Nitratidesulfovibrio vulgaris str. Hildenborough: one gene and its partner. The protein of the gene in region 2 interacts with the protein of the main gene of each other region in a pairwise test. Links are inferred from orthologs where the notes say so. Each region holds a gene or a part of one and is shown on either strand. Other genes may lie near its edges. The genes, in order: DVU_RS01800 and ndk.

Region 1 (5,916 bases), 2.0 Mb from region 2 along the record:
AATGTTGCATTCGCAACGCTGAAAAAATACACACGTTGCATTCGCAACATTCCTGCTCAACTATGTAGATATATTCTGTTTCACCAGAAATGCACCGATTCTGGACTTCTGTTCCCTTCGGCAGCCCTTTCAGCCACCACGCATCCTTCACAACCCTCCGTGAGGCTGACCGACGACACTCCCATGAAAGACAACGCTGCTGCACCTCAGACCCTGCCACGTTCCCCTGCAAGGGGCTGTGCCTTCCCGCCGCTACCCCCAACCGATGTATTCACGGCTTGCGTCATGCCCCCTCCCCACTCCGCCGGACAGGAGAAGCCATTCCCAGACGACGCCGGACATCCCCTTTGCTGAACGCCATGCGGCAGAATCGCGCACCGCCTCCCGCAGGACAGCCACCTTCGAAGGGCATCAACTGTCTGCGCCTCTTCCAGCAGCAGCCTGCCCCGCGACATCGTTACGGATGAGGACCGACAGCGGTCGCCCCACCGGGAGACGGGGAAGAGAATGACGGGGGCAGTATGCATGAGTGGCTATCGGCGGGGGTGTGTCATTGCCCCCATGTCCACGCCGTGGGGCGTGCGATGTGGACAGGGTTTCCGCGTGACACCCCTTACAAACGAACGAGGCGCACAACGCTGTGCGCCCCGGCAGATTCTGAAGCAACGTGCTCAACTTGCGTGACGCATTTTCTCAACTTGTGTGACACCCGACAACCCTCACAGCGCACGCACAGCCAAAGCCCATGCACGACGCGAAGGACATGCTCGCAGAGCACAAAAAATGGGAGAAATGACAACAGGGACGAGGAAGCAACAAGACACCGCCGCATACGCGAAAAGCGCGTATGGGGTGTTCCCATACGCGCTTGCGATTCTGGTTGCGGGGGCAGGATTTGAACCTACGACCTTCGGGTTATGAGCCCGACGAGCTACCGTGCTGCTCCACCCCGCGACATGTTCCGGACATCCGCCAGAAGGCGTCTCTCGTCCGGGAAGCGGAAACTATGCTTGTGCCTCTCCGATGTCAACAAGGAATTTCAAAAAAGCACATTTTTCTTTTCCGGGTGCGAACACCAGGGGGGATGCAACCGCCCTCTAGGGTTTCAGCACATTGAGTTCAGCCGCGAAGCCGCCTTCCCCGGCAAGCCGCACAACCACATAGCCCCCGGAAAGCAGCGTTCCGGGGTTCACCACCACCGTACGCCCAATGCGGTCGACACCACGCGACTCGTGGATGTGCCCGCACACGCATACGTCGGGCTGCACCTCTTCGATGAACTCGCGTACGGCGGTACTGCCCACGTGCCTGTCTCCCACCCTGTCGCACAAGGTGTGGTGCGGGGGATTGTGGGAAACGAGCAGCACACGTCGCAGCCCCCGTTCACGAAGCGTCCTGTGGATGTCATCCAGCCATGCGGAGAAGCGCGATTCCGGGAATTCACTGGGCGTACCGAATGGCGTGAAGGTGGACGCCCCCACCCCCACGATGGCGGCACCGGGTGCGACCTCGCGCACAGAGGCGTGCAGGTTCCACCCTCTGGTCTCAAGCCATTCCGTCACCTCGCCCCTGTCCATGTTGCCTATCTGGGCGAGGACGTTCGGATTGACGCGGGCGACAGCCTCCAGAGAGCGTTCAGCCTGTTTGATACCGCCGCCCACGGTGATGTCGCCTGTCACGATGACCCCTGTGGCATCCGCAAGTCCCGGCAGTTCTTCAAGCCGCGACACATTGTCGTGGATGTCACCGAACGCCAGCCACCAGAGTGTGCTTTGCATGGCATTGCCTTCCTTGCTAGTAGTAGTGCGCCCGGCGAAACGACCGGGGAACATGTGACGAGGTCACGGGATACGCGACGCCGGTGCCATCGCTTCATTCCAGGATAACACCGTGGGGAACCGCATCGGAGACGCCCCGCGGGCTTATCGTCAGGTCGTATGCACCATGTCAGGTGTCCGCTGCGTAAGCCTCGCCATCAGTGAGCCGCTGATGCCACTGTAGCGCATGCGTTCGCGTTTGACAAAAGTCCCCGTGCCGACAGGCTGTTGCGACAACACCAGCGCCGCATGACACGCACCATCCACGACCGGAACGCGCCATGACCCAACCACGAAGCACCTCACCGGCATCTCCGGCATCTCCCGCATCAGCTGGCAATGCGACACGGAAGCCGCGGCATGACGCGAAGGTGACCGCGGCACACTCCGCAGCGACGGCACCTGTGGACCCATCTTCGGCATCGGGTACTTCCGCTCAAGCCACAGGTGGCGATTCTCGCGCGACAGGTGACAGCCCCCCGGCACCGACTGGCATACCGCCCGCCCCCTCTTCCATCATCCGCGGCGCGGCTGCGCAGGACATGGCAACCGCCAAGACCGCCCTGCGGCGGGAGATGCTGCAACGGCGACGCGACCTCGACAGGGAGGAGGCCCAGCGTCACGGCGCCTTGGCACAGGCGGCCCTGCTTGCCCATCCGGCATGGGTCACGGCACGGCAGGTGGTGCTCTACGTCGCCGTCCGCAACGAACTCGACACGGACCTGCTACTGCGCACCGCGTGGGAGGCGGGCAAGGAGGTTCTGCTGCCCCGCTGCGACCCCGCCTGTTCCGGCGTCATGTGCCTTGCCCCGTGCCTCTGTGCCGCCGACCTCGGCCCCGGCAGTCATGGCATTCCCGAACCCTCGCCCCTGCGCTGCCCGCCTGTCGACCCGCAGTCCCCGACCTTTGCGCCCGACCTCGCCATCATCCCCGGCGTCGCCTTCGACAGACAGGGCAACCGCCTCGGCTACGGCGGCGGCTACTACGACCGTTTCCTCTCCACCCCCGGCATGTCCGCGACGCCGCTGGTCGGCTTCGCCCATGCCTTCCAGATTGTGGACGCCCTCCCCGCCGAAGCGTGGGACCGTCCCGTGAACGCGCTCTGCACCGAGGAGGGCCTCATATGGCTATGACGTGGATACCTTTCGCCTTTCCCGGCGTGCCAGCCGTCCGTTGCGCCTTCCACACGCGGTGTGGCGGGGCCTCGCAAGACCCGTGGGGAGGCGGCAACATCTCCCTCGAAGTGGGCGACGCCCCGGAGGCTGCCATCGCCAACCGGCGTGAGCTTTCATCGTCGCTGGGGCTGGACGGCTGGGCCGAATGCCGTCAGGTGCACGGCGACGTCATGGTCTTCGACCCCGCCCCCCTCGACCTTGCGACACCGCCGCAGACGGAGGCTGACGGCCTTGCCACGTCGCGCCCCGGCCTCGGCCTCGTCATCAAGACGGCGGACTGCCAGCCCGTGCTCATCGCCCATGAAAGCGGCCGCTACATCGCCGCCCTGCATGTGGGCTGGCGCGGCAACCGCATCGACTTCCCCGCCAGCGGCGTGCGCGCCTTCTGCGACCGTTACGGCCTTGCGCCCCGCGACCTGCTGGCGGTGCGCGGCCCCAGTCTCGGCCCCGCCGCCGCGGAGTTCGTCAACTTCGACAGTGAATGGGGCGACGACTTCGCCCGCTGGTTTCGCACCCGCGAACGCACCATGGACCTGTGGACGCTCACCCGGCACCAACTGGCGCAGGCGGGACTTGCGCCCGAACGCATCCACGCCCTCGACCTGTGCACGGGCACACTGGCCGACACGTTCTTCTCGTATCGCCGCGAAAGGGTCACGGGCAGGCAAGCCAGCATCATATGGATAGACCCCGCCCTCGCATGACGCCCCGACCGCTGCGTACCCTGCTTGTCGACAACCGCGACAGCTTCACGTGCAACCTCGAGCACCTGCTGGCGCGGGCCACGGGAACGCCCCCCGTGGTGTTGCGCCATGACCGGCTGCCCGAAATGCAACCGGAGGCCCACGACCTTGTGGTCATCTCTCCGGGCCCCGGTGCGCCGGAGGAATATCCCGGCTACGGGCGCGTCATCGACAGTCGCGTCCCCGTGCTGGGCATCTGCCTCGGGATGCAGATACTCAACATGCACTTCGGCGGGGTCACCGCGCCCCTCGACGGCTGCGTCCACGGCAAGACCGATACCGCCCTCTTCGACGACGGACGAACCTTCACCGTGGCACGCTACCACTCGCTGCATGTGGTGACGCCCGGCGAGGGACTGCGGGTATGCGCCCGCACCCCGGCAGGGCTGGTCATGGCCCTGCGGCACGAGTCGCGGCCCCTCATGGGCTATCAGTTCCACCCCGAATCGTTCCTCACGCCTGACGGCGTGACGCTCATCCATCATGCGCTGCATACTCTCCGACTGCGTTGACAGTGCCACCTTCGCCCGTCTCGCCCTCGCGCTGGCACGCGAAGGGGCGGACATGCTGCTGTGTCACCCTGCCCCCGACGGCGGCGGGATGCCCCCCGGCTGGACGGCATCCGATGCGACGTCGCCCGCCCGTCCATGCTGCCTTGTGGGATTCGACGTGGCTGGCGAGATATCGCCTCCGCCCGACGGAGACCTCACAGACCTCCATGCCTTCTGCTTCGGCGACGGCACGCAACAGGTGCGCATCGCCTCCGACGTGCCACGCCTCGCCTTTGGCTGGCTTTCCTACGGGTGGGGCATGGCGCTGCACGGCATCGCCTCCGCAAAGCCTGCCGAGTCGGGATACGGCGTGCTACGCCGCTACCACTGCCTACTGCGCTGGTATCCGCATGGCGGCGACCTTGAAGCCGAGGTCTCGGCAACGGGACAACGCAGGCTGCCCATGCTGCGTCGCCTGCTTGATGCGCTACGCACGGAAGAACGCGCCCATACGCTTACGGAGACACTGACGGAAGAACACCGCGAGGCTGGTACGGCGATGCGACAGGAGAAGCAGGGAGCACCCCGGGCAGCAGCGACCGGCAAGGGAAGCGGGGGAGATGGGGGCGACAATCCCTACGGGGACGTCAGGAACCACGGGGAAGGCAGGGGCTTGTCCGCGGCGCCGCGAGACGGCACCGCGCCGGGCGACGACCTCGCCCTCGCACTGGACGAACTTGTCCCGTCGCTGGATGCCACGACCTACCCGGATGGGGTACGGCAGGTGCTGGCTGCCATCCGCAGGGGCGACACCTACCAGCTGAACCTCACCTCACGCTTCACCGCCCGCCGCCCCGGCATGGACGCTGCGGCCTTCCTGTTGCGCCTGTGGCAGCAACGCCCCACCCCTTTTGCCGCCTATCTGCATGCGGGACGCCATCGCATACTCTCCCTCTCGCCCGAACGATTCCTGCGTGTGGGGGGGGGTGAGGTACTGGCCCAGCCCATCAAGGGAACGCGCAGCTTCGACCCGGCGACCACCTCGCCCGGAGAACGGGCACGCCTCGAAGCCGCCCTGCGGGCCGACCCCAAGGAACACGCCGAACTCTCGATGGTGGTCGACCTGCTGCGCAACGACATCTCCGCCACATGCGCCTACGACAGTGTGCGCGTGCCGCGGCACTGCGCCACCTTCGCCGTCGGGCCCCTCATACAGATGTGCAGCGACGTGACGGGAACCCTGCGCGACGGGACGACCTGCCTCGACCTTCTGCGTCACGCCTTCCCCGGCGGTTCGGTGACGGGCTGCCCCAAACCGCGTACCATGAGCCTCATCGAACGCATCGAACCCCACCCGCGCGACGTCTACTGCGGCAGTCTCGTCGCCGTGGCGGGCCCCCGTGACATGGACAGTTCCATAGCCATTCGCACAGCCATGTACGACACGACGACAGGCCTCCTGCATCTGTACGCAGGCAGCGGGCTCACCGTCGATTCCGACCCCGAGGGCGAATACCGCGAGACCGTCGACAAGACGTCGGCATTCAGGAAGGAGACGGCATGACATACTGGTACAAGGGCGCACTGCACGAAGGCGGCGTCACCCTCGGCGTGGACAGTCCGGCCTTCCGCTACGGGGCCGGGTTCTTCGAGACCCTGCTCTGGAACGGTGCCGAACCGTGGCTGCTCG
Region 2 (5,983 bases):
AAGGCATAACCCGTCTCTTCTCGCTCATCCCGGGGCGGCCCGCACAGGCGGGCCGCCCTTTGCGTCCGGTCCCGTACCCGGCCCCGTGCCCGCCTCCGTGCCTGGCCCCGCGCCTTACGGCGCCCCCCTCGGCTTCAACGTATGCACCCACGCCTCCATGACGCGCACGACCGTCCATCTGTGCAGAGTGCGTCAGGGCGCGTACGTTTCCGCCATCCCTTCACCATCCCCCTGCCATCGTCTCACAGCACGCGCCGTCTTGACATGCGCCCCCCGGCGGATGAACAATCGCGCTCTTACAGGAGCCTGTCATGTCCAAGCACGATACGCCGATAGACGACACCAATCCCTTCCGCGCCCTCCAGAAACGCCAGTTTCGCGATGCGCGAACCGCCTCTGCGGAAAAGAAACCCGAACCAGCACGCCATTCGGTCGCCCTCCCCGACGACGAATCCGAAGCCTTCGCCGCAGCCATGGGCGGCGTACAGCGTCTTGATGCCCCTTCCGGCAAGGCACCTTCACCCGGCAAGGGCGGCAAGACGAACAAGGGACACAGAGAGGGCGGCGCTTCAGGTACGCCCCATGCCCCCCAGCCTGCTTCCGGCGCCGTCAATCCGGCCACACCCACCGGCCATGAGGGGACGCCCCGTGCCCGTGACGCCCATGGTCGTCCGACGCCCGCCATGGAAGCCGCACTGCGCGACAAGGCTGGCATCCAGCCCGCAGATGAGGGCAGTTTCGCACTGGGGCAGCACCCGGCGTTCAAGTCGCTTCGCGAGAATGCACAGCAAGCGGATGCGGACGTCCTGCTGCCGGAAGCCCCGCATGGACAGCCAATCCAAGGCCCTGCCAGCCATCCCGACGTGAAGACCTCGCAGCGACGCCTCGACGTGCGTGAACGTTCACGCCATGCCGTCAGCGACCACGGGACGCAACACCCCACCCGCGCGACATCCGGCGATGATGACGATGACATGTCGTTCGCCACAGCCATGCGCGGCATCACGCCCCTGTCGGGCAAGGGGCGCGAAGTGCCCCCCGCCGTGACACCGGGCAAGGCGGCGACCTCCGGACGCGACCCCGTGCAGGACTTCCTTGAGGGACGCATCGAGTTCGCCCTTGAGTACACGGAAGAATACCTCGAAGGGCATGTGGTGGGGCTGGACGAGTTGACCATCGGCAAGCTTCGCGCCGGGCAATACAGCCCCGAAGCGCACCTTGACCTGCACGGGCTGAACGCCTTGCAGGCTTACCAGTCGCTGGTCGGTTTCTTTCGCGGGGCCTATCTCAAGGGGCTGCGTACCGTGCTGGTCATTCCGGGACGTGGTCGCAATTCGCCGGATGGCCTCGGCATCCTGCGTGAGAAGCTGCAATCGTGGCTTACCCGCGACCCGTTCAAACGGGTGGTGCTCGCCTTCTGCACGGCACAGCCTACCGACGGCGGTGCCGGGGCGGTCTACGTGCTGCTGCGCAAATTCAAGAAGAGTCGCGGCAAGATACAGTGGGACAGGACACCGAGCGACGCCGACCTGTTCATGTAGCACGCCCCCTCACACACGGGACAGCCCGCCACCACAGACCGGGCGGCGACAGGTCAGCGGCGAGACATCCCCATATGGCCTGATTCAACGCCCCTGTGTAACGCGCTGGGTGCTGACTGCGGGAGGGATTCAGGGTCCCCCGCAGGGGACGGCAGGGAGACACCCCGTCCCGGCCCTTGGCCACAGATGATCGGGCCGTGCCCTCTTGCGGCCTGACGCCGATGCAACCGGAACCCATTGCCATGCCTGCGAGAACGCCCTCCGTCTTGCGACGGAGGGCGTTCTTTCAATCACATGGACGGCGCATGGACATGCACCGCACCCGACGCTCTAGCGTTCCATCTCCTGCCCACGCCTGTAGGCGGCGAGGATGGCGTCGATGATGCGTCCGCGCACGGCATCCCTGTCGAACTGGTTCATGGCGGCGATGGTGTTGCCCGCTGGCGAACACACGGCCTCGCGAAGCAGAGAGAGATGCGTACCTGATGTGGCAGCCAGCTTCACCGAACCGGCGAAGAGGTCGACCACCATGTCCGTCGCCTCATGACGCGGAAAGCCCAGCGTCACCGCAGCCTCGACCACGGCTTCCATGAAATGGAAGACATAGGCCGGGCCACAGCCCACGACCGCCGTGAAGGCGTTGAACTTCTCTTCAGGCAGCACCAGCACACGGCCAAGCGCCTCGAAAAGCTCCTTCACGAGAGTGCGGCGTACCTCATCGAGGGTCGCGTCCTCGAAGCACAGGGCGAAGACGCCCGCCCCCACCATGGCGGGGGTGTTGGGCATGACGCGCACCACAGGACAACGCCCGCCGCTCATCTCACGCAGTGAGCCGACGGACACGCCCGAGGCGATGGAGACCACGACCTTGCCGGAATCGAGTTCCGGCATGGCCGCACCAAGCACCGCGCCGACCTGACCCGGCTTCACGGCCACGAGAACAATGTCCGAAGCGCGCACGGCGGCGGCGATGTCAGCCACCCCTTCGACGCCCGCGTCGGCAAGCGCAGCCAGCTTGGCGCCCGTGGGGTCGCAGCCGACAAGACGCAGTCCTTCACGTCCGGAAAGCCCGCGCAGAATGGCGGAGCCCATGTTGCCGCAACCTATGCAGCCGAGTGTTGTTTGCATTAGCCTACGATCTCCAGCGCGTTGAAGAAGTACGAGATCTCGAACGCGGCGGTTTCAGGGGCGTCGGAACCGTGAACCGAGTTGGCCTCGAGGCTCACGGCGTACTTCTTCCGGATGGTACCTTCCGCGGCATTGGCCGGGTTGGTGGCCCCCATGATTTCACGATACCGGCTGATGGCATTCTCGCCTTCGAGCACCGAGCAGACCACCGGGCCGGAGCACATGTAGGTGGTCAGGCTATCGAAGAAGGGACGCTCACGGTGCACGGCATAGAAGCCTTCGGCCTGCGCCTTGGTCAGATGGATCATCTTCATGGCGACGACCTTGAGCCCTGCGCCCTGGATCATGGCGAGGACCTCGCCCTGCAGATTGCGCTCTACGGCGTCGGGCTTGATGATCGAAAATGTACGTTCAACCACGGTACTACCTCCACTTGCAGTTCGGACGACCCGCGTCAACGGAACAGGACGCGTCGTCCGCTAGGGGTTGCACACAGGTGCCATTCACCTGTGCGTTACAGGGGCGCAACGGGATTCCCGCCCGTGACGCCCGTACATCACCACACATGCGACCCGGTCGACGCGGCACGTCAGTCGGCTTGCCCGACATCAACGGCATCATCGACGTCCTCGACATCAGCGGTATAGGTGTTCCGCTCCTCAACGGCGCACCCGTCGCCTTGTGGTGACATGATTCGCTATCCCCCCACCCGCAGGGGGGAGAATCCGGCGACGGCACACCGCCGGAGGGCATGAAACATCTGATCAAAACCGTAGTGCCAGTGGCTTGCCTCTACACCTCACGCCGGACACCCGCCGTTCACGCGCAGGTCATGTCGCACAGGCCGCCACATCCGGCGTCGGCGTCCGGCGTCGCCCACAACGCCCGACAGCTGCATCGCCATCTGCATCGGCCTCTGGCATGAGCACCCGGCACAGCATCCGGGAATGGCCCGTCTCTCCGGCACCTGTCATCGGCGCGCAGTCGTCTCCGCATCAAGCAGCTGACGCATGGTCACGATACGCACCGACTTGTCGCGCGTACGCTGCCACTCCTTGAGTGCCGCCACTGTCTCGGCGAGAGGATGCCCGATGGCGACAGCCACGCCCTGTTCATGGGCTACGCGCGCCGCCTTGTCGAGCTGGAACATGATGTTGCGCTTGTCGTGGATGACATCAAGGAACACGTTGCGCTTTCCGGCGGGCAACCCTGCCTTGCGCGCCTCACGATAGAAGACCGACCCGGAATGCGTCACGCTGTCGAGCACGAAGAGCCCCTTGCCCTCCAGCGCGTCACATACGGCGCGTACGCCACGGGTGTCCTGCGTGAAACGCGACCCCATATGGTTGTTGAGGCCCACGGCGTGGGGTACCCGGGCGAGGTTGTCCCGCAGCGTCGCCTCTATCTCGTCACTGCCCATCCGTACATAGATGGCACCCGGCCCCGGCTTCACCGACGGATACTTGAGCGGTTCCATGGGCTGGTGGATCATCACCTCACGTCCGGCGCGGTGTGCCGCCTCCGCAGCCTCACGCGCATGCGAGCTTCTGGGCCACACCGCGAAGGTGACGGGGTAGTCGAGCTTCAGCAGGTCACGCACCGCCCCCATGCTCTCGCCTATGTCATCGATGACGATGGCAAGCAACGCGCCTTCCACCGGGGTTCCGGGACGGGGCTCTTCCACCGACTCATACAACGAAAGGGTGATCTCATGCGTGAGCACCCCGCCCACGTAGACCTCAATGAGGTCATCGGCCTTCTTGCGCATCTGCGCACGCTCGGCCCATACGGAAAGAGCTTCGACGAACGCCTTGACGAAACGGTCGGGGGCGTCGCCGACACCCAGTGTCATCTGCTGGAAATGGTAGCTTTCGCCCTGTTCGTTGCGTGTCTCGACGCTCGCGATGCGCAGCCTCTCCCGCGCGATGCCGAGACGCACCAGCGTCTGCACCAGCGCGTAGTCGACCTGCTTCACCCCTTCTTCCAGCGGGGCGTCGAGGGATTCCTCGTAGGGCAAGGCCCCGGCGTTGACCGGGGCACGCACCGCGCCCTCACCGTCCACGGCGTCGGAAGTGGCGTTTCGGGGCACGGACGGCGCGGCCTTGTCCGCGTCCCCACCCGGTGTCGAGGCATCAGACTGCGCGTCGGCGTGTACGCCCTTACCGGTCGTCCTTGAGGCTTCACCCGACTGCACCTTCCCGGCTGTGGCGGAAGGCTGCGCTGGCGTCGGCCTCGCGGGAGAGGTTGCCGCGGGGGTCTTCTGACGTTCGGTCTTCGAGGGGGGTACGGGCCGTGTGGCATCAGCCCCGCCCTGCCACAGCCAGTACCCGGCCATGACCGTGAAGACGAGGCACAGCACCCCCATGATGACGATGACAAGTCGCGTCAGGGTCTTCTCTGTAGCTGCGGGGGTCTTGCTTCCCTTGCGGGTGCCAGACTTGGTGCCACTGCCGCGTGAACGGCCTGACGTGCCGTCTCCCTTGGCTGTGCTGCTTTTCTTCTGCGGGCGTTTGGCGGCCATGGTATCCCATACGGAAGGAGGGCGCGGTCACCCGCGCCCCTCCGTATCTGCGTCTCGCACACCGTCTTCCGGTATGCCTTCTAGCGTATTTCCTTCAAGGCGGGCAGCCGCTTCACGAACTGCAATGCCATGCGCAACTGGTTGTCGCGTTCAAGCAGGTCACGCACCTCGTCAGACTGGTCGTTCTTGCCCTGCTTGCCCCCGGCACCGTTCTCCAGATGACGCGAAAGATCCTTCTCCCGCAACATGTTGAAACGCTGCATGGGTTTGGCGTCGTCCTCACGCGGGGCTTCGAAGGGAATCTCAATGTCAGGGTCGATGCCCTCGGCCTGAATGGAACGGCCATTGGGCGTGTAGTACAGTGCAACCGTGAGCTTGAGTCCCGCGCCGTCGGAAAGCGGGATGACGTTCTGCACCGACCCCTTGCCGAAGCTGCGTTCACCCACCAGAAGCGCGCGCTTCTGGTCGCGCAGGGCCCCGGCGACGATCTCCGAAGCGGAGGCAGACCCGGCGTTGATGAGCACCACCATGGGCGCGGTCACGTCGGTGGACTGCGCCTTGGCGTTGTACTCACGCCCCGTGTCGTCGCCGCGCCCGCGGATGGAGACGATGCCCCCGTCACGCAGGAACACGTCGGACACGCTCACGGCCTGGTCAAGCAGACCGCCGGGGTTGTTGCGCAGGTCGAGCACCACGCCCTTGACGGGCCCGCGCTTGTTCGCCTCGCGCAGTGCTTCCAGCAGGTCGCTGGTCGTACGTTCGCTGAAGCGGGTGAGGCGCACCCACACGTACC

What was found.
Region 1: the proteins of ndk (region 2) and DVU_RS01800 interact in binary tests that used the Escherichia coli proteins (3 or more experiments, as listed by UniProt). The link is inferred for Nitratidesulfovibrio vulgaris str. Hildenborough from one-to-one orthologs.

Annotation. Positions count from the first base shown.
Region 1 is NC_002937.3:412,111-418,026, reverse strand. Bases 1,397-4,154 are described here. They hold DVU_RS01800 (5-formyltetrahydrofolate cyclo-ligase), read left to right. Parts: upstream 1,397-2,359; coding sequence 2,360-2,950; downstream 2,951-4,154. Other genes in these bases: DVU_RS01790 (aminodeoxychorismate/anthranilate synthase component II), read left to right, coding at 3,693-4,154; DVU_RS01795 (polyphenol oxidase family protein), read left to right, coding at 2,941-3,696; DVU_RS01805 (metallophosphoesterase), read right to left, coding at 1,397-1,778. Also shown: more of DVU_RS01805, read right to left, coding at 1,098-1,396; more of DVU_RS01790, read left to right, coding at 4,155-4,247; DVU_RS01785 (anthranilate synthase component I), read left to right, coding at 4,219-5,790; DVU_RS01780 (aminotransferase class IV), read left to right, coding at 5,787-5,916. UniProt on the Escherichia coli protein: Involved in the removal of 5-formyltetrahydrofolate.
Region 2 is NC_002937.3:2,426,722-2,432,704, forward strand. What follows is about bases 1,379-4,203. They hold ndk (nucleoside-diphosphate kinase), read right to left. Parts: upstream 3,089-4,203; coding sequence 2,669-3,088; downstream 1,379-2,668. Other genes in these bases: DVU_RS10935 (Smr/MutS family protein), read left to right, coding at 1,379-1,541; proC (pyrroline-5-carboxylate reductase), read right to left, coding at 1,872-2,669; DVU_RS10950 (hypothetical protein), read left to right, coding at 3,166-3,357; DVU_RS10955 (divergent polysaccharide deacetylase family protein), read right to left, coding at 3,640-4,203. In the rest of the region: DVU_RS10930 (Mrp/NBP35 family ATP-binding protein), read left to right, coding at 1-9; more of DVU_RS10935, read left to right, coding at 312-1,378; more of DVU_RS10955, read right to left, coding at 4,204-5,190; DVU_RS10960 (S41 family peptidase), read right to left, coding at 5,271-5,983. UniProt on the Escherichia coli protein: Major role in the synthesis of nucleoside triphosphates other than ATP. The ATP gamma phosphate is transferred to the NDP beta phosphate via a ping-pong mechanism, using a phosphorylated active-site intermediate.